DNA from 4 places in the Paenibacillus sp. TC-CSREp1 genome. Region 2 is predicted to be linked to each of the others. Evidence: riboswitches for the same ligand, from Rfam matches in the RefSeq annotation. Region 2 holds a riboswitch; each other region holds the start of a gene.
What was found. Region 2 has a riboswitch for cyclic di-AMP ahead of ACQSGY_RS28820 (C40 family peptidase). Riboswitches for the same ligand answer to the same signal wherever they lie in the genome.

Region 1 (4,868 bases), on a different contig from region 2:
CTGGTTCCACTGCGGCCTTGGCATTTTTTCGGAATCAGATTCAGGATATGCGCACATTTGGGGAAATATGACTGATTTTTGGCGTGTTTAAATAAATGCTTTACATTTAGATAACATTCCGGTATAATCAATTCTGTTGCCGATAATTTACGACATGCGGTCGTGGTGGAATGGCAGACACGCTATCTTGAGGGGGTAGTGGGCGTACGCCCGTGGAGGTTCGAGTCCTCTCGACCGCATCATATGAAGTGTTATTGAAGGAAGCTTCCCTGTACGGGAGGCTTCTTTTTTTGTCTTTTGATCCTGCATAAATAACAGCTGAAAGGCGACAACGGGCGGAGATAAGTTTCATTAGCTGCGTAAAAAAGCCACCCTGTAAACCGAGCAGAACCGAGGCTCTGTGGTTTGGGGCAGCTTTTTTCAAAGTGTAGAAACGGGTGTTATTTATTTCAATAATTTCTGAATATCCTCTACAATTTTATCAGGTGTAGTCTGGGGAGCATAACGCTTCACAACGTTCCCTTCCTGATCGACAAGGAATTTGGTGAAGTTCCATTTGATGGCCTTGGAGCCGAGCAGACCTGGTGCTTCCTTAGTAATATGCTGGAATAGCGGGTGAGCACTGGCACCGTTAACGTCAATCTTCTCAAACATAGGGAAGCTTACGCCATAGTTCATCTGACAGAACTCAGCGATGTCATCAGAGGAACCCTTCTCCTGGGCAAACTGGTTGCTGGGAAATCCAAGGACCTCGAAAGGAGCATCCTGAAATTGATCCTGCAGCTCCTGCAGGCCCTTGAATTGAGGAGTTAGGCCGCACTGGCTTGCGGTATTTACAATTAACAACACTTTGCCGCGATATTGGGACATTTCAATCTCTTGTCCGCGAAGGGTGTTTACTTTGTAATCATAGACTGACATGGGGATCGCCTCCATCATATTATGTTGATAAGTTTATTATATTTTATACAATTAAATAATGCAAAATCAATTTACGGAGGACACTATTATCCTTATCGGCTCACCTTATTCATAGAAGGAATGCAATTCGCTTGATCAATTTTTTGTGCGGGCGAGAATTAGACAGCTTGGAAGAGTTGGATAGCGTATAAGCTCATTGTAAGCGTTATTATTGAAGTTTATTGCCGGAATTCTGACGATTCGGTGATCTGCCCGGACTTTACATGATCATGGCACGGGTGTATGATTCAAAGCGTAATTTGAATTTTAATTATATTGTACCTGAAAAACGAAACAGACGATGATATCGATCGGTCTTACATGCAAGATTTACGAACGATGTTTCAATCGCTGAGTTTCCATTCATCGTGGGTGGAAAACGGGGGAACCAACAGGATGGGCTGTATTACAGCAGCAGACATCCATGGGGTGAATTTTCCGGTGACAGCCGGAAATAGGGCGACTCTCGCGCCCGAATCCGTCAGCTAACCTCGTAAGCGTTAAAGGGAGAGGCAACAAACCGCACGCTGGTTCATGGCGTTTTCGCCATGGATTATTTAAGAAGCGTTTCGGAGGCCTTGGTCCCCACGCTTCTTTTTTGTTGTCTTTTCACGCCAAGGGAGGAACGAATGATGGATACAGAGATGATTTTAGTAACCGCACCAAATGAAGCTGGACGTAAATTTGTGAAGCTGCTAATGTACAAAAAAATGCCTTTTGCCGTTCTGACAAACAGTGCGGGTGAGGAGCGCAAGCTCCGCCGGATCGGAGTAGAGCATGTGATTCGTATGAATACAGCAGCAGCTCAAAAATGGTTTTTGCCGCAGACGAGCGTAGGCAACGTATTTATTTTTGAAAACAGTCTGAACCTGACTTGCCGTTACCTGCAGATTGTTCGCTCCTGGACATCCAAGTCTCTATGCGTGATAACGGAGCAAAGTCATCCAAAAGGCATTTATCGGGGCATGGGTGCGGACAAAATTGTGTATTCGTTAAATGGAGAAGTTGGATTCTTGCTTAATAGTTGCAATAAACTCGAAGCTGAAGCAAGCAGCTTATGATTGATCCTGTGTAAGGTGCCTGTTATAATTACAGGTATGGACTAACGGAATCCGAGGAGACTCATGCTTGTCGTGAGTCTTCTTTTTTATGGATACAGCATGCGCGCCCGGGATCGTCATTGAGTGGCGTACAAGGAGGAATTGGCTTGCCGGATATTGCCGGGTTGAAGTGGTTGTTTTTTGATGTAGGGGATACGCTGGTGGATGAATGGGAGCCTGTTGACGATATTATCGGGCAGTTTGTGCGTGAGGCGAATGCTTACGACTATCCTGTGAAAATTGAGGATGTACGGGAGCTGTTTGCACAATGTTACCAGAACTACGAACAATGGCCTATGAAGGTAGCCATACGGACATACATTCAGGATGAAGGTCACCGCAAACTGATTCAGGAGAAGCTGAAATTCCACAAAGAGCTGGAGCGGCCATTTCCTTCTGCAGCCAAGGTGCTCAAGCAGCTGTCGCAGCACTATCACATAGGCATTATTGCGAATCAGAGCCCGGGGACTGAAATGCGGCTGGAGAGTTATGGACTTCGAAAATATGTTCATGTACTGGCCTGCTCGGCAGAAGAAGGAGTGTCCAAGCCCGACCCGGAATTGTATGCGGTTGCCCTGAAACAGGCTGGTTGTGCCCCGGAGGAAGCGGTGATGATTGGAGATCGGATTGACAATGATATCGTTCCCGCTCGTAGTCTGGGCCTGCATACCATTCGTATTCTCCAGGGATATGGAAGGTTTCAGCCAGTGCAGTCAGAGCATGAGCGTGCAGACTGGACGGTTAAATCATTGGATGAACTGTTGCCGCTGCTCATACCTGATAACGATGCATCTTAGTTCATATGAGCATTAGGTTACATCAGGTCGAGTTAGAGGTTATATGCAGCTGGGCTGTATAACAAATGAAAGACTTAAAAAGGCTGATTCGCGTTGGTAATCGTACCAGACGGCGAGTCAGCCTTTTTTTATATTACGGGATTTTTGAAAGTTGAGATTATTCTGTCATCGGAGTGCAACTGTAAACGTCCTTAGTTCAGCTTATATATAAGTTAGAACAGCATAATAGTCTGGATAATCAGGTACACGTTCAGCACTACGATGATCGCAGCGATAATCCAGGAAACGACCTTGAGCCAGAGTTTATTAACAAACGGGCCCATGCTTTTTTTGTCACTCGTGAACATCACCAGCGGGATAACGGCAAAAGGCAGCTGCAGGGACAGTATAACCTGGCTCAGAATCAGCAGTTCCTCTGTTCCGCGTTCGCCCGCAATGGCGGTTACAATGACGGCCGGAATGATTGCGATCAGCCGTGTGACGAGACGACGCAGCCAGGCCGGAATACGAATATTCAGAAACCCCTCCATGACGATCTGTCCAGCAAGCGTACCTGTGAGGGTAGAGTTCTGACCTGATGCGAGCAAAGCGACGCCAAACAGGATGCTGGCAATGGTGGTGCCGAGCAGCGGAGTCAGCAGATGATATGCATCTGAAATCTCGGCAACCTGGGTCATGCCTGCGCTGTGGAATACTGCCGCCGATACAATCAGGATGGCTGCATTAATGAACAGGGCCAGCGTCAGTGCGATGGTTGAATCCATCGTGGTGTATCGAATCGCTTCTCTTTTCCCCTGAGCTGTCTGCTCGATCTGACGTGTCTGTACGATGGAAGAATGCAGATACAGGTTATGCGGCATGACCGTCGCACCAATGATGCCGATGGCAATGTAGAGCATAGCCGGGTTCTGCAAAAGCTCACTGCTGGGTACGAATCCGTGCAGTACACCGCCCATGTCCGGTTTCGCCAGAAAGAGGTCGATCCCGAAACAGAGCGCAATGGTGGCCATCAGCACGATGACAAGGGTCTCCAGTGCGCGGAAGCCTTTATTTTGCAGGACAAGAATGATCAGCACATCAACAGCGGTAATAATCACCCCATACAGCATGGGGATATTAAACAGTAGTTTCAGGGCAATTGCCGAGCCTATGACCTCAGCCAGATCGGTTGCTGCAATAGCGAGCTCACACAGAATCCATAACATCATAACTACAGGGAAGCTGAAGCGTTCACGGCAAGCCTGAGCGAGATCCCGTCCAGTAACAATCCCGAGCTTGCCTGCAAGAGATTGCAGGACTACAGCCATCATATTGGATATAAGGATAACGGATAACAAGGTATAACCGAACTGGGAGCCGCCTGCGATGTCCGTAGCCCAGTTGCCCGGGTCCATGTAGCCAACAGCGACGAGATAACCCGGACCGACAAAGGCGAGAAATTTTTTCCACCAGACTGCATTTTTGGGAACTTTCATGGAGCTGTGCGCTTCACCTAGTGACGGAGCAACTGCTGCTGTTGCATATTCACCGGATGGCGTATTGAACGGATTTCGTTGACTCATAGATGGATCACCTGACTTTACATTAAGATGGGGGCCGATTACCGGCTGAAAAAATCATGGAATTTGTATAACTTGCATTGGAACGAATATATAAATAGTGAAGTTGTGATAAATACGAATGTGGTTATATCTAAAATTTTATGTTCATATTTACATTGTACACACTCAATAGTTTTTGTCTAGTGCAACTTTTATGTATTGAGACAAAATGAAGGAAAAGAGCCTTGGAAGGATGTATAGAAGGAGCTTCAACAGGAATCATGTGAAGAGTTATAAATGGATGCATGAAATGAAGCCAAATGTAAAAGCTGTTAAAGAATATGATCTAAAAGCTGTTGAAGAATAGATGTAAAAGCTATTAAAGAACAAGGTCAAGGCGTTTCAAAACGAGCCAGAGGTTTAAAATGAATTGTAGGCAGTTCAAATTTTAACAGCGAAGGAGAGATTCT
Region 2 (4,868 bases):
AGGGACGGTGGATTGTCCGTAAATTTGTGTTCTCTAACTATATGAAAGGGATTGCATTTGTAGACGAGGTCGCAGCGATCTCGGAAGCATTCAATCATCATCCTTTTATCACCATTGATTATACAACCGTTACGCTGCGTCTGACTTCATGGGATGAAGGCGGCATTACATCGGTCGATATTAAAGAAGCAGAGCAATACAATGAAGCTTTTGAGAAAATGAGAACAGAATAAGCTGCCGCAGCATCGGTCTGCGGGAAGATGTTCAGAGCAAACAGCCCAAAGGCCCTTGTCTCCCGGTTGGGAAATGAGGGCCTTTGGGTTACCCGTATGAAGGACGGGTTTACTTTTTCTCTGCGAGCCACATTGCGATGTGGGCAATTTCCTCGTCCTGTAGTTTTCCTTTAAACGAAGGCATGCCGCCCTTACCTTTGACAATCGTAGAATAGATTTTCTCTACATCGTCTTTACTGCCAATGTTTGCAAGAGCCGGGCCTACGCCACCTTGAAGCTGGTCACCATGACAGGAAATACAGTTGGCTTTCACCAGTGTCTCGGCCTGTCCAGCGTCCATAGTGACTTCAGGCATGGTTGGCTTGGCTTCTTGAGCCACTTCCTCTTTACCTGGAAGCGTAAACATTAAAACAATAGCTAAAGCACATGCTGCAAAAAATACCCCGCTCATGATCCATTTGTGCATCCCTTATGTCCCCTCCAGAATGTAAGATCATCTAACCCAAACTATCCCTATCATTATAACGGAAGCTGTCGATACATCATAGCATTTTGTGGTAATTTTTTGAACGAATCACAAAAGAGAGATAAATTGAAACGATTTTAGTTATTCATTTACGTTCTCGGACCCTCATATACCATGCAATGAAAGGGCTTTAGCCCGCTTGGTGTTTGACGTTCATATGTATCATGGATGACAAAGCCGCTCTTCTGATAAACACGGATGGCACGATTGTTCCAGGTTAGTACTTCAAGATCGATCTCATTGGACGGATTCCGGCGTATAGCTTCCTGCACGATTGCAGCAACAAACGCAGTCCCTAGACCTTGACCGCACTTCTCTGGATGCATGCCGAGGCCAATACGTGTTACGCCCTGGAGAGGGAAAAATTGGGCAAATCCACAGACCTGCTCCTGTTGATCCAGGACGATAGCATACTGCTCTTGGCGAAGCTGTGCATCTCCAAATTCGACTTCCAATGCTTTCATCTGCTCCCAGGGAAGCCAGCTATAAATATTGTAAGGTGGATCATACTGCCATCCACATATAAGTTCTGCGTGTGTTTCCTCCATTGGCACGACATGGTACGCCACAGGGGTTCCATTCATATAACAATGCACACTCCTTTCGTTGTTACTCATTCTCTGTTCACTCTACAAAAGAGCGATTCATTTGACAAGACTCTCTGTTCAGACCAAAAAAAGTGAAACAAAAGTCGGACTCATTCCGTTTATATTATAACGGGATGGGTAAAAACATCATAAGGGCACGGACAAACGAAATAAAGTGAATGTGTTGGTTCAGGAGCTCAGGCATGAGTTGCTGCATCAGCGATCACACAGGATCAGAAAGCACAAAAAAACCGCCGGATACATTCCTGCGGAGAATGTACCGGGCGGTTCGATTGGTTGCTTCGTATTTCGTTCCAGTATAGTTCATGGTTCCAGCATCATGTAGATTACAGCTTGTCCCTATTCGAGGACCAGTGACTCATATGCGTCCGTGCTCATAATCCGTTTAGCGCCAATGTAACGGTTAGCCCAGTAATCTTCACTTAAGGAGCTGATGGTTACACCTTTAGAAGAAGAAGAATGTGCAAATTTTCCACTACCGACGAAAATTCCTACGTGAGATACGCCTTTACCTGTTGTGTTGAAGAATACCAGATCACCAGGTCTCATCTCCATGCGGGATACGGAATCACCCATGTCATATTGAGAGCTGGATTGACGAGCCAAATCAATACCTAATTTGTCGAATACATACCGTGTAAATCCGGAGCAGTCAAAACCGTCAAGCGTTGTGCCTCCGCTTTTGTATGTAGTTCCCATTGCTGAATCAATAACTTTATCCATCTTAGAATCTGCAAATGCGCTGCCTGCACCAAGTGATAATGCAAATGTGAGGCTAAGTACTGCTGCGGTCAATTTCTTCTTAAACAAGTGATATACCCCTTCCAACGCCTGCGAGGTTAGCTTAAGGATTCGGTTGAAGGTCCCCTATGATCCCTCTGTATCAAGATCAATTCACCCATAACTGGTTCCCCCGCTTCCCAGGTGCCAGGAATTTGGCTATGCTAGTTATGCACCTGAAAAAACGAACGATAATTTAATTTTAAGGATTTAATTTTAAGTTGTTACAAATAAGGATTTAAAGATTACAAAGTTGTTACTAAAAACTCACTGCGCTTATTGTACCAGAGGAGTGGGGCTTTGGCAACGTTTAGCAGTAAAATTAGCAAAAAAAACCTCGACCTTTGACGGGGAAAGGTCGAGGTTTGCGTATTTATACGCAATAAAGCATGAGTAGTTTAACATGAGATGGTAACAATTTTTCATTTTGTAAACGGTTTATCGTTCATCCTTGGAAAATGTGGACTGCCATACGCGGAAGTGGGTACATACTTTCCATAAGCTGAGCAGGCTGCGGGCAAGTGGATAAGACTGCTGAAGGATCAGCCCGGTAAGACCAGTCAGGAACCATGACGCCGATGTGAATGCACCAAAGATGAGTAGATGAATGAGTCCCAGCATCAGTGCAATCCCGATAATCGTTAAGGCGCGGCGTACAGCAACCCATAAGCCCTTGAACGTTCCATGAATACCACCCTCCCCTTCCGGAGCCGAAGCGCCAAACTGCATATAGAGCATCGTATGATGTACAATGCAGCCATATATGATCCACCCAACTGCATAAGGAAGGGCTGGCAGAAGTAAATGAAGAGAATGAAAGCTGTCCATTAATATGGAATACAGCTTCGGTATGAGCCAGTATGCCGGAAGAAATAACAGCAACGTACGTACAGCGTGCAGGAGCAGCATCGGTTTCCATAACTGTTTGATGCCACGGACAAAAGGAATTCGCTCTTCTGATGCATTAAAATGCTGCAGGGAATAGAGCAGGCCAGCCTGGAAGAGCGGGCTGATCAGCATGCGAAGCAGCAGCATACCGCCCAGGATCCACAGATAGCGCTGAACCTCAGGGCCGGACAGGCTTAGCTGACTTTCCATTTTGAACAAAAGTGTGCTCAGTTCGCCCGCATCATCTGTAGGATAACGCAGCAGGAGAGGAACTACTGCTGATTGAATCAGCCGGTAAATAAAGTACCCCCATATGAGCTGATAGATAAATAGAAGTGCAGCAATAAACATATGCTGACGGACGAGAAACCAGCCCTCACGAATTTTAGCTTTCATGTCTCCACCTCACCATGACAGACCTCCGAATATAACTTCAATGAATTTCGCAGCGCTCATGCTCCAGCGGGATTTGGTTTGCTCGTCCAGTCCGGCTCTCAAAAAATTGTTCATGTGTCGATTCTCCAGCACGATGTCGTACAAAGGGTCCGTCATTGCCCAACTGACAGGAGAGGTATACGTAAGCTTATACGTGATACGTTCCTCCTTGCCATCCCATTGCTTGGCTAAAGTATGACCATCTTCAAAGGCGATCCGAATCGGGATGTCTGGATAATCACTGCCTTTTTTGGCGATAGTGATTACCGACTCATACAGTGTCTTGCCATCTTTCTGAAGAGGGGCGACCTGAATTCTCTCCACGGCGAAATCAGCCATGCCGTTGTTATAGATGTATTGGTCAAAGTAATCTGCCCAGGAGGTGGCAGTGACTTGCTCGACTACCTTTTGGAAATCAGCTGTTGAAGGATGTTTAAAACGATATTTTTTGACATAGGTGGAGAGAATGCGTTCCATTTTTTTGGCTCCGACTTGCTGTTCAATACCAAGCAGCACAAGCTTGCCTCGGGTATAGACGTTGGATGCGTATTGATTCTGGGAGTCGAATTGCCAGGAAGGCTGCGTTAAGGGAGCAGGAGAAGTGATCAACCCCGATTGTACAGGCAGGTTCGGAATCAGCCCGTACTCTTGCTCCATCAACTTGTCTTCTGCGTACGAAGTGAACCCTTCATCCAGCCAGGCTTCTTCGAATTCATTGCTCGCAACCATGCCATAGAAGTATTGATGTCCGATCTCATGTACAACCGTACGCTCCAGATCATAACCCGGTGTTGAATCATCCGCGCCAAAGGCTGTAATCAAGGTCGGATACTCCATCCCGCCTGCGCCGTTTGCCGCTTTGGGCGGGACAACGATGGACAAGGTGGCATACGGATATGGACCGAACCACTTGCTGTAATTGGACAATGCCGCCTTGGCGGCAAAGAGATAACGTTCCTTCAAATCCTGATGTGCCGGGTCGAGATACAGTTTAATGCGAACACCTGGTACGTTGGGGGCAGAGAAGGGCTCCTCGGCGTAGACGAAATCGGGGGAGGCTGCCCAAGCGAAGTCATGTACATCATCGGCATAGAATTGATAGATTTTCTCGCCGTTTTTCAGGATTGCCTGTTGGGTTGGGAAACCGGTTGAGGCCACCTTGTATGTCTCAGGTACCCGAATACGCACACTGTAGATGCCAAAGTCGGCATAGAATTCGGAATTGCCATGGTACTGGTGCAGGTTCCAGCCTTCGGTTGTACGACCCCGTCTGCCTGCCGGTTCATACGCACTGAGCTTGGGGAACCACTGGCCTGCCATCACAAAATCATCCGTTTTGCCCATGCGTGCAAAAATTTTCGGCAAAGTAACTTCGAATTTGGTGCGGATCGTGATGCT
Region 3 (4,868 bases), on a different contig from region 2:
AAATGAAAATTGTCTTGTAATCATAACATATTTGCAATGTTGTTTTCAGAAACACATCAAAATTCATCTCGAAAATGCATTGCATAATCATGCATTGTACTTTATAATGACTCAGTCATCAACACATTGACTGACGAATCAGTACGTAAAAGTAATTATAGCATTGTAAGGGGAGAACAAGGTTGAAATTAATAAGTCGTTATACCGTAATGCTGTTGACGTTTCTTCTTTTTCTGACGGCGGCTGCACCTGCGGCGCTGGCGAGCGGAACTACCAACAGCTCAGGCGGCAAGAAGCTGGTGCTCGGGACGAGTGCCGATTTTGCACCCTATGAATTTCACAAAGTAATTAATGGTAAAGATGAAATCGTTGGCTTTGATATTGCGATTGCCAAAGAAATTGCCAAGGATCTGGGAGCAGAACTTGTCATCGAGGATATGGGCTTTGACGGACTCCTGCCTGCGCTGCAAAGTGGTCGTGTGGATCTGGTCATCTCAGGTATGACACCGACAGATGAGCGCAAAAAAAGCATTGATTTCTCGGAATCATATTATAAATCAAAGCAAGTCATTATGGTCCGTAATGTTGACAAAGACAAATACCCGGATATGAAGGCGCTGGAAAACGCAAAAATCGGTGTACAAAAGGGCTCCATCCAGGAAACGATTGGACAGAAGATTCCAGGTGCGAAGCTGACTTCCCTGGATAAAATCTCCGACATCGTGCTTCAGCTGCAAACGAAACGTGTGGATGCGGCGATTGTGGAGGATACCGTAGCTGCCGGATATCTCGATGATATGATTGGTCTTGCCCCGGCGGTTCCGGACGAGGAACAGGTTGAGGCAGCAATCGGGATTCGCAAAGGCAACACAGAGCTGCTGACCGCAGTGAACCAAACGCTGGAGCGACTGAAAAGCGAAGATAAAATCAACCAGATGGTGACGGATGCAAGTCTCCTGATGGCTGACAGAGTCAACAAATCACAAAATATTTTTGAAGTATTCTGGCAGTATAAAAGCTTCTATGCAACAGGTATCGGTTATACGCTGCTGTTATCGGCATTGGGTGTATTGTTCGGGGTGATCATCGGTCTGATTATCTGTCTCTTCCGTCTTCATAATATGGCAGTATTGCGCTGGATCGGTACAGCTTATGTTGAAGTCATTCGGGGTACGCCAATGCTGGTGCAGCTCATGATTATTTATTATGGTGTTTCCTTGACTTTTGGCATTAACTTCTCGGCGCTTCAAGCAGGTATTATGACACTTTCCATTAACAGTGGTGCGTATCTTGCAGAGATTTTCCGTGCAGGGATTCAAGGCGTGGACCGTGGTCAATTGGAGGCAGCCCGCTCACTTGGTATGGGCAGAGGCGCTGCGATGCGTTATATTATTTTGCCACAGGCCTTCAAAGCCGTGTTGCCGGCGATCGGTAACGAGTTTGTGACCATCATTAAAGAATCTTCCATTATCTCGGTCATCGGTATGGTGGATATTATGTATCAGGCAAGTGTAGTCAAAAACATTACGTACCAGGGAATGAATCCATTCCTTATTGCGGCAGCGATTTATTTTGTAATGACATTTATTTTGTCCAAGCTGCTGGGTCGATTGGAAAGGAAGTTGGGTGCAAGTGATAGACGTTAGACAATTACACAAATCTTATGGAAAAAATGATGTACTGAAGGGAATTGACGTAACCATCGCCAAAGGTGAGGTTGTTGTGGTAATCGGTCCTTCCGGTTCAGGGAAAAGTACGTTTCTGCGCTGTCTGAACCTGCTGGAGCAGCCAACCTCAGGCCAGATTGAATTTGAGGGTGTATCGATTACTGACCCCAAGCACAATATCAACGCAACTCGTGAAAAGATGGGCATGGTGTTCCAGCATTTTAATCTGTTCCCACATAAAACGGTGCTGCAAAACATCACGATTGCTCCGATTAAGGTGAAGAAACAATCGACGGAGGAGGCCAACAAAATCGCCGAGGATCTTCTAAAGACGGTCGGTTTGGCTGACAAAAAAGATGTGTATCCCAATCAGCTGTCTGGTGGACAAAAGCAGCGGATTGCAATTGCAAGAGCACTGGCTATGCAGCCGCATGTAATGCTGTTTGATGAGCCTACATCAGCTCTGGACCCTGAGATGGTTGGAGAGGTGCTGGAAGTTATGAAACGACTGGCCGAAGGTGGCATGACGATGGTGATTGTTACACATGAGATGGGCTTTGCGCGTGAGGTGGGTGACCGCATCCTGTTCATGGACGGTGGAGTTATTGTTGAAGAAGGTACACCTGATGAGGTGTTTGGCGCTCCCAAGCATCCACGGACACGTGATTTTCTTGCAAAAGTTCTCTAATTGATTTTTATATTCCATTAGAATCAAAGCGTTATCGACCTGATGTGTCGGTAACGCTTTTTTTTAATTTTCGATCAAGAAATGTAACCTTTCTGTTACCTGATTGCTAATGATAATACCTGGGGAATGGATCTGAAATAGTGATTTTTTTATGAAAAAGCAGACTGGATCAGGCTGGTGAATCGCAAAATGGTAACATTTACTACAGCTCATGGTTACAAAATTGTGATATATTGAATGCGGCCGAAATTTCCGGAGAGGAAATGCGGGGGATGTAACAATGCAATTGTCCTGTCATATGGACAGCACACTGCTAGGGGTGAATTAGGAATACATAATGCATCAGCATGTTCAGTACAGCCTATAGGGTGGGTTCCTCCATCCGAATCCGACAACTAACTTCGCAGGCATAATGAGGAGGAAGACCATGTTTAACCACAAACGTATATCAAAAGCAGCCATCGCACTACTGACATCCGTACTATTGATTCAAGCTGTTCCCGCTCACGCAGAATCTGTACATGTTGCTAAAGAGGGAGATACGTTCTTTACGTTATCGAAGCAGTATGGCGTTTCCACAGACAAATTAATGAATGCCAATAAAAATATTTCACCGTATAACATCTATGGTGGTTTGAAAATTACGATTCCGGGCCAGGAAGAAGCAGCGGCGGCACCAGCAAAGATGAAAGCTCAAGCAAATACGGTTAAAGCTGCCAGTCTGGATGTGAATGCCGAGAATAAAGTTGTACAAGCCTGGGGTAAAACCTTTGATTACAGCAAAACCATCAATGTGAAGGCTACAGCATACTCCGCGGATGCTTCTGAAAATGGAGGATGGGGCGCTGTCGATTATTTCGGCAATCCGCTGGAGCTTGGAACCATTGCGGTAGATCCGAAGGTCATTCCTTTTGGCACGAAAGTGCTTGTAACGGGCCATTCACATCCGGGGCTGCCGAAGCAAGCCTTCGTAGCTACGGCACTCGATGCAGGGAGTGCGATTAAAGGCAATCGCATTGATATTTTCATTCCGGGCAGCAAGCAGTTTGTAAATACATTTGGTTTCCAGGATGTTGAGCTTTACGTTTTAAAGTAGTTGCTTGATTAATGGACTTGATTCTGGATGTATCCATGATTAAAAGCTAATAAAATTGAATAACAAACAGATACAGGGTGTTCTTGGGTATTATCATGATGTGTTGTCATGTTAACGCCAAGGAACACCCTGTTTATTGCAGTCAGCTATATTTACTGCTTTTCCTTGGATAGCTTCAGCATTTCATCCAAAGTAACGAGATCATATCCTCGATTCCGCAGTTCCTCAATCACTTCAGGCAATGCTTCAACGGTACCATTCAGATTGGACCCTGTGCCTCCACCGGCATGCTGCAGTACAATGGAGCCGGGTTTGACCGCAGAAAGAATGTTATATTTCACTTTCTCTTTCGGAAGGCCCTTCCAATCCAGAGAATCAACATTCCAGTTAACGATGCTGTAACGCTGCTTTCGAGCCCAGCGAAGCTGTTCCTCATTAATATCACCATATGGGGGGCGAATCATTTTCGGCGTGTATCCGGTCAGACGCTGGATAATGTCTCCAGTACGTAAAATTTGCTTGCGAAAAGCGGTCATGGATAACTTGCTGAATTCAGGATGATTATAGCTGTGATTGCCTATAACATGCCCTTCCTTCACCATACGTTTTACCAGATCTGGATGTTTCTCGGCCCGGCTGCCTACAACAAAAAATGTTGCGCGCACCTTGTATTTTTTTAATACATCCAGCACCTGACCGGTAAATCGCGGATCGGGAACATCATCAAAAGTAAGCGCAACCTGCTTGGTGGAAGGACCGTTTGTTTTAAAGGTGTCCGCATATTTCTGCCGCAGTTGTCCCAAGGTCAGCTGCTCTTCTCCGGTATCTGAAGTGGATGCAGGGGTATGAGACCTTTCCTCAGCGCCTTCTGGGGACACATAAGCATGAGCGGGAGAAAGCGGCAAAGCTCCTAAGCTGATAACCGTAATAAACACAATCATAATGAGGCGTAAACGCATATGTAAAGGCCTCCTTTTTTCAAAAATGACGTTCTTTATGGTATGCCCTGTGATAGTGACTTTTATGCGTGTGTGAGAAGTCTCATTGCACAGTAGACGTCTAGAAAGTCATAATTCTACCATATATCACATATAGAGAAGGACAGGTGGAGTGAGATGAGTACATATGATCTGAAATCCATTCGATTAGAGGTTATTGAAGCCGGAGTGGATAAAGTATTTCTGGTTACTGGCGGGAAAGCTCATATTGGGGCTGTATCGACCTTCTATGTGGACCAGGAGCGCGTTAGCGGTACGACAGTGCATATCCCTGGTCATAAGGAGCAGGAGCTATGTGAGCGGCTTGCCCGAAAGGCAGCTCTTCAATTAAAGGTAACCGTTACGGTAATTATGGGCATTCATTTTGACAGCATCACACGCATGCAAATCGACGAAATCGTGCACACTGCAGAGAGGCT
Region 4 (4,868 bases), on a different contig from region 2:
ATGGAACATCGTCTGACGGAAGAAAAAGTATTCAAAGATCCGGTACATAATTACATCCATGTGCAAGAACCGATTATTTGGCAACTCATCAACACACCTGAATTCCAGCGGCTACGCCGCATACGTCAATTAGGGACGTCCTATCTTACTTTTCACGGGGCAGAGCACAGCCGCTTTTCCCATTCCTTAGGTGTATACGAAATTACACGCAAAATTATCTCTCAGTTTGAACGAAGTCATTATTCGGACTGGCCGAAGGAAGAAAAGCTGGTGGCACTTTGTGCTGCCCTGCTTCATGATCTTGGACATGGGCCTTTCTCACATTCCATTGAAGAGGCTTTTAATATGCATCATGAAGATTGGACTTGCCGCATTATCCAGGGGGATACCGAAGTAGGGGCGATTCTAAGACGGTACGCTCCTGATTTTCCAGAGAAAATTGCTTCTGTCATCCAGAAAACCTATGATAAACCGATTGTTGTAAATCTGGTGACCAGTCCGCTGGATGCTGACCGAATGGATTACCTGCTCCGAGATGCGTATTTTACCGGAGTGAATTATGGTACCATCGACTTGGACCGAATTCTTCGGATGCTGCGTCCGTATCATGGACGGATTGTCGTTAAAGAGTCTGGCATGCACGCTGTTGAAGATTACCTCATGTCCAGATACCAGATGTACTGGCAGATTTATTTTCATCCTGTGACGCGCAGCTCCGAAATTATTTTGCGTCAAATTTTCAAAAGGGCAAAGGAGCTTGTGAAGCAGCAATTTTCATTTCGTTTCATGGTGGAGCCACTGCCTCAGCTGTTTAATGGTGAAATCTCCGTTGATGAGTATCTGCAGCTTGATGAAGCATTGATACAGACAGCCTTTATGCAGTGGCGTAAAGAGGACGATGCTGTTCTGAGCGAGCTGTGCGAGCGTTTTATGGATCGCAAGTTGTATAAATATGTGGAGCTTGAACAGATCGACTTAAACATCATTGAAGAGATTCGGGAGGCATTTGTTCACGTAGGACTGAATCCCGAATATGATCTTGAGATTGATTTTCCAACGGATAATCCATATGATGTGTTTCGTCCAGATCAATCTACTGATAAACAGATTCTTCTGCTGGATCGGCAGGACAAACTCATTGAATTGTCAGAGGTCTCCGATATTGTGCGTTCCATCAGCGGTCTTCATCTAGGGAAACATCATCTGTACTACCCGCAAAACAAGGTGGATGCCATTTTGCATGAATTGCCGTCCCATATACGCCCCTATTTTCTGTAATTCCGAGTGGTGCAGCAGGGTGAACATTTCGATATCGAAAGACTTTCTAAGAGAGCTATTTTACATGATACATTAATCTGCTTTAATGGGGAGTAAATGTAGATCGACATAATTTTGTAATTGAAGAGAGGAAATGTTCAGTTCCAGATGCAGTTTAGATGCAACATATTGATTTGACTTTTTATTTTCCTTCTATATATAGTTGCTTGAGTGTTAAAAATGAAAATAAAGAAATAATAAATCGTCCCAATCAATTGGTTAAGAAAAAAATAATTTTGAGAGTCTGATACAGAAATAATCTGGATTTTTATATCGACAGGAAGGGAGAAATAAACAGCATGTTATTCGACACACATACACACCTCGATGCGCCACAATTCGACGAAGACCGGGAGGACATGATCCAGCGGGCTGTAGATGCAGGCGTCACACGTATGATCAATGTTGGCTTCAATCGGGAGACGATCCCGACAACGATGAAGCTGGCGGAAACGTACGATTTTATCTATGCGGCGGTGGGATGGCATCCGGTGGATGCAATTACGATGCAGGAGGGTGATCTGGAATGGATTGCATCATTGTGCAAACATGAAAAGGTGGTAGCCATTGGCGAGATCGGTTTGGATTATCATTGGGACACTTCACCAAAGGACGTACAGCACCGCGTATTACGACAACAAATTGCATTAGCACGTGAGTTGAATATGCCTATTGTTATTCATAATCGCGATGCTCATGAGGATATTGTTCGTATTTTGCGTGAAGAAAAGGCTGGTGAAGTTGGCGGAGTCATGCATTCGTTTTCAGGCAGCTGGGAAACAGCAAAAATGTGTCTGGATTTAGGGTTCCACTTATCCTTCGGCGGACCGGTCACTTTCAAAAATGCGAAGCAGCCCAAAGAGGTGCTTGCGAAGGTTCCGATGGATCGATTTTTCCTGGAAACCGACTCCCCATATCTTACACCCCATCCTTATCGTGGAAAACGAAACGAAACAGCGCATGTACGTCTGGTTGCCGAGGCAGCTGCGGAAATTAAAGGCATTTCGGTCGAGGAAATTGCTGCAATAACAACCAAAAATGCCATGGAACGATTTGGGATTCAATAAGAAATCGAGTAAATCAGGTGAAAAAGGGAGTTATAGAGAGGTAATCTGCTCTTTGATTCGAATAATTGAAGAATATTACAATATTTTAACCAAATATTTAGAAAAACGTACTTGATCCATGCTTTACAACATGCATCAAAACAGGATATCATCTTTTCAGTGAATTGTTGTGCGGAAAATTGGACAGATGTTCGGGGGATGAACAAAGGGACACTTTCCGATAAGACAACAATACTTTCATGAATCAATCTCGCTGAGTCTCCGTTATCGGAGAGCGGGGGAACCAATAGGGCTTAAACATCGGTGATTGCAGCCGATGCGCATCGTTCGCTGACCCAAAAGCAGCGAATGAATCTGCGAAGCCGTATTTGATTTCTTCTTTGGGTCTCGGGGTGAATTCAAGGGCGTCCGCCATGAGCGGGTGACCTAAGATAGGGCGGCTCTCTTTCGCCCGAACCCGACAGCTAACCTCGCAAGCGGAAAAAGAGAGGCAACCTCGTGCATGAATTTCCGATATTCAAATCATTCGGAAGCCACGAAAGAGTCTCTTAACACTCTTTCTTTGGCTTTTTTTGTTTTGAATAAAAGAAATAACGTCATCTTACGGCAAGCTTTCCGAAGATGGCATCATGTTGCGAAGAGGGGTTCATGGTGCAGAACCGGTCATTACCTCTGATCTGTGTTCTGTAGGAAAATTTGGTATAGTCGCGTCACATACATCATGCATTACTTTAGACGGCGAGGCTATGAAGGAGGACGGAGAAGTGGGCACATTCCAACCAGAAGAGACCCATGAGTCACGATCATCCAGTAAGTCTTTCGCGTTGCGGTGGAAGCATGAGAACTTGCGTCAAATGGCACTGATCGCGATATTCTCAATTGCGCTTGCAATCATGATCTTGTTAGTCGTTTACGGTCAGGCCGGGAAGCAAATTTCGCTGGTTATTGACGGCAAAGCTCAAGTGGTAGAGACTCGTACAGGAATGCTTCACGAAATGTTGGAGGAGCAGTCAATCACAGTCAGCCCTCACGACAAGGTATCCATGCCCATGAACGGGGCCATTGCAGATGGAGACCGAATCGTTATCGAGCGGGCCGTTCCAGTAAAAATTACGGCAGACGGAGACACCAAGACTCTGTATACAACCGATTCATCGGTACAAGATGTAATTCAGCAATCAGGTATTGAAGTTGCAAATCATGATAAAGTGTACCCAGCGCTTGGAACCGCAATTAAAGCGGATATGAAGATTCGGGTAGTGCGTGTAACAAAGCATACTGTGGATGTGAAGCACCCGATTGCGTACAAGGTTGTAAAAACGGCAGATCCTAGTTTGTTCAAAGGGGATAACCGTGTTGTTGTAAACGGTAAAGAAGGCACACTGGTGCAGCATATCGAAAAGGTATTTCAAGATGGGGAACTCGTCTCCAAAAAAATGGTAGGCAAAACGATCGCGACTAATCGTGTAGATAAGGTCATCGCGGTAGGTACAAAAGCCAAACCAGTAGTGAAAGCACCTGAGGTTCAACTGGTATCGGCCAAAACCTCAAGCAAAAAAGCAACAACAGCGAACTCGACGAAAACATCTGCCTCGGGCAGCAAGGTGATTACGGTCGCCGGGACTTCTTTTAAATATTCCAAGGTGTTAAAAAATGTATCCATGACTGCCTACTCTGCCGAAGAGCCAGGTATTGGTACGAAAACGGCTTCTGGTACTCGTGTAACAGAAGGGCGCACCATCGCGGTTGATCCTAAAGTCATTCCTATTGGCTGGTGGGTATACATCGAGGGCCTTGGCTTCCGTCGTGCGGAAGATACAGGCGGTGCGATTAAAGGCAATAAAATTGACGTTTACTACGACAGTGTGAAGCATGCCCTGAATTTCGGACGTAAAAAAGGCAAAACGGTCTACGTGATTGGACCGGTGAAGCCGGAAGCGAACTAAAATCGTTTTACTTTGATATGGGAATGCTATAAAATAGTTGCATGAATGATTCATGCGGAATATGCGGCGGAGGGGTCTGAATTCAGTCTCCTCCGCCGTTTGGCAGAGAAGAGGATATTCCTCTTCTTTTTGCGTTAGAAAGGAAGAAAAGGAACATGATAAAAGAAGTGATTGTGGTGGAGGGCCGGGACGATACGGTAGCCATTCGGCGGGCGGTTGAGGCGGACACCATTGAAACAGGAGGTTCTGCAATTAATCAGCGTGTGCTGAAGCGAATCGCACTTGCTCAGGAGAGACGAGGTGTGATTATCCTGACCGATCCCGATCATGCCGGAGAGCGAATCCGCAAAATTATTGCGAATAAAATTCCTGGCTGCAAGCATGCATTTATTCCAGAGGCAGATGCAACGCGCAAAGGCGATATCGGGGTAGAGAATGCTTCTCCAGAAGCCATTCGTCATGCACTGGCACGTGTACATACCTCATATGAGGGTGCACCTCCTCTTATTGACTGGGAGGATCTGATCGAAGCAGGTCT

Region 1: it holds a riboswitch for cyclic di-AMP, as region 2 does, so the genes downstream of both, ACQSGY_RS25710 (hypothetical protein) here and ACQSGY_RS28820 (C40 family peptidase) in region 2, are expected to answer to the same signal.
Region 3: it holds a riboswitch for cyclic di-AMP, as region 2 does, so the genes downstream of both, ACQSGY_RS08025 (3D domain-containing protein) here and ACQSGY_RS28820 (C40 family peptidase) in region 2, are expected to answer to the same signal.
Region 4: it holds a riboswitch for cyclic di-AMP, as region 2 does, so the genes downstream of both, ACQSGY_RS27320 (ubiquitin-like domain-containing protein) here and ACQSGY_RS28820 (C40 family peptidase) in region 2, are expected to answer to the same signal.

The regions. Positions count from the first base shown of each region.
Region 1 is NZ_JBNOKM010000021.1:15,684-20,551, forward strand. Features, by position in the region: tRNA gene ACQSGY_RS25700 (tRNA-Leu) at 157-239, shown strand; gene ACQSGY_RS25705 (glutathione peroxidase) at 445-921, opposite strand; cyclic di-AMP (ydaO/yuaA leader) riboswitch at 1,300-1,475, shown strand; gene ACQSGY_RS25710 (hypothetical protein) at 1,590-2,021, shown strand; gene ACQSGY_RS25715 (HAD family hydrolase) at 2,141-2,857, shown strand; gene ACQSGY_RS25720 (Nramp family divalent metal transporter) at 3,070-4,419, opposite strand.
Region 2 is NZ_JBNOKM010000031.1:17,718-22,585, forward strand. Features, by position in the region: gene ACQSGY_RS28805 (4a-hydroxytetrahydrobiopterin dehydratase) at 1-233, shown strand, start outside; gene ACQSGY_RS28810 (c-type cytochrome) at 343-699, opposite strand; gene ACQSGY_RS28815 (GNAT family N-acetyltransferase) at 849-1,343, opposite strand; gene ACQSGY_RS28820 (C40 family peptidase) at 1,707-2,177, opposite strand; cyclic di-AMP (ydaO/yuaA leader) riboswitch at 2,181-2,318, opposite strand; gene ACQSGY_RS28825 (hypothetical protein) at 2,586-3,431, opposite strand; gene ACQSGY_RS28830 (M1 family metallopeptidase) at 3,441-4,868, opposite strand, start outside.
Region 3 is NZ_JBNOKM010000004.1:314,024-318,891, reverse strand. Features, by position in the region: gene ACQSGY_RS08035 (ABC transporter substrate-binding protein/permease) at 210-1,646, shown strand; gene ACQSGY_RS08030 (amino acid ABC transporter ATP-binding protein) at 1,633-2,355, shown strand; cyclic di-AMP (ydaO/yuaA leader) riboswitch at 2,587-2,780, shown strand; gene ACQSGY_RS08025 (3D domain-containing protein) at 2,783-3,451, shown strand; gene ACQSGY_RS08020 (polysaccharide deacetylase family protein) at 3,604-4,410, opposite strand; gene ACQSGY_RS08015 (hypothetical protein) at 4,567-4,868, shown strand, end outside.
Region 4 is NZ_JBNOKM010000026.1:11,304-16,171, forward strand. Features, by position in the region: gene ACQSGY_RS27310 (HD domain-containing protein) at 1-1,278, shown strand; gene ACQSGY_RS27315 (TatD family hydrolase) at 1,617-2,384, shown strand; cyclic di-AMP (ydaO/yuaA leader) riboswitch at 2,626-2,879, shown strand; gene ACQSGY_RS27320 (ubiquitin-like domain-containing protein) at 3,149-4,330, shown strand; gene rnmV (ribonuclease M5) at 4,486-4,868, shown strand, end outside.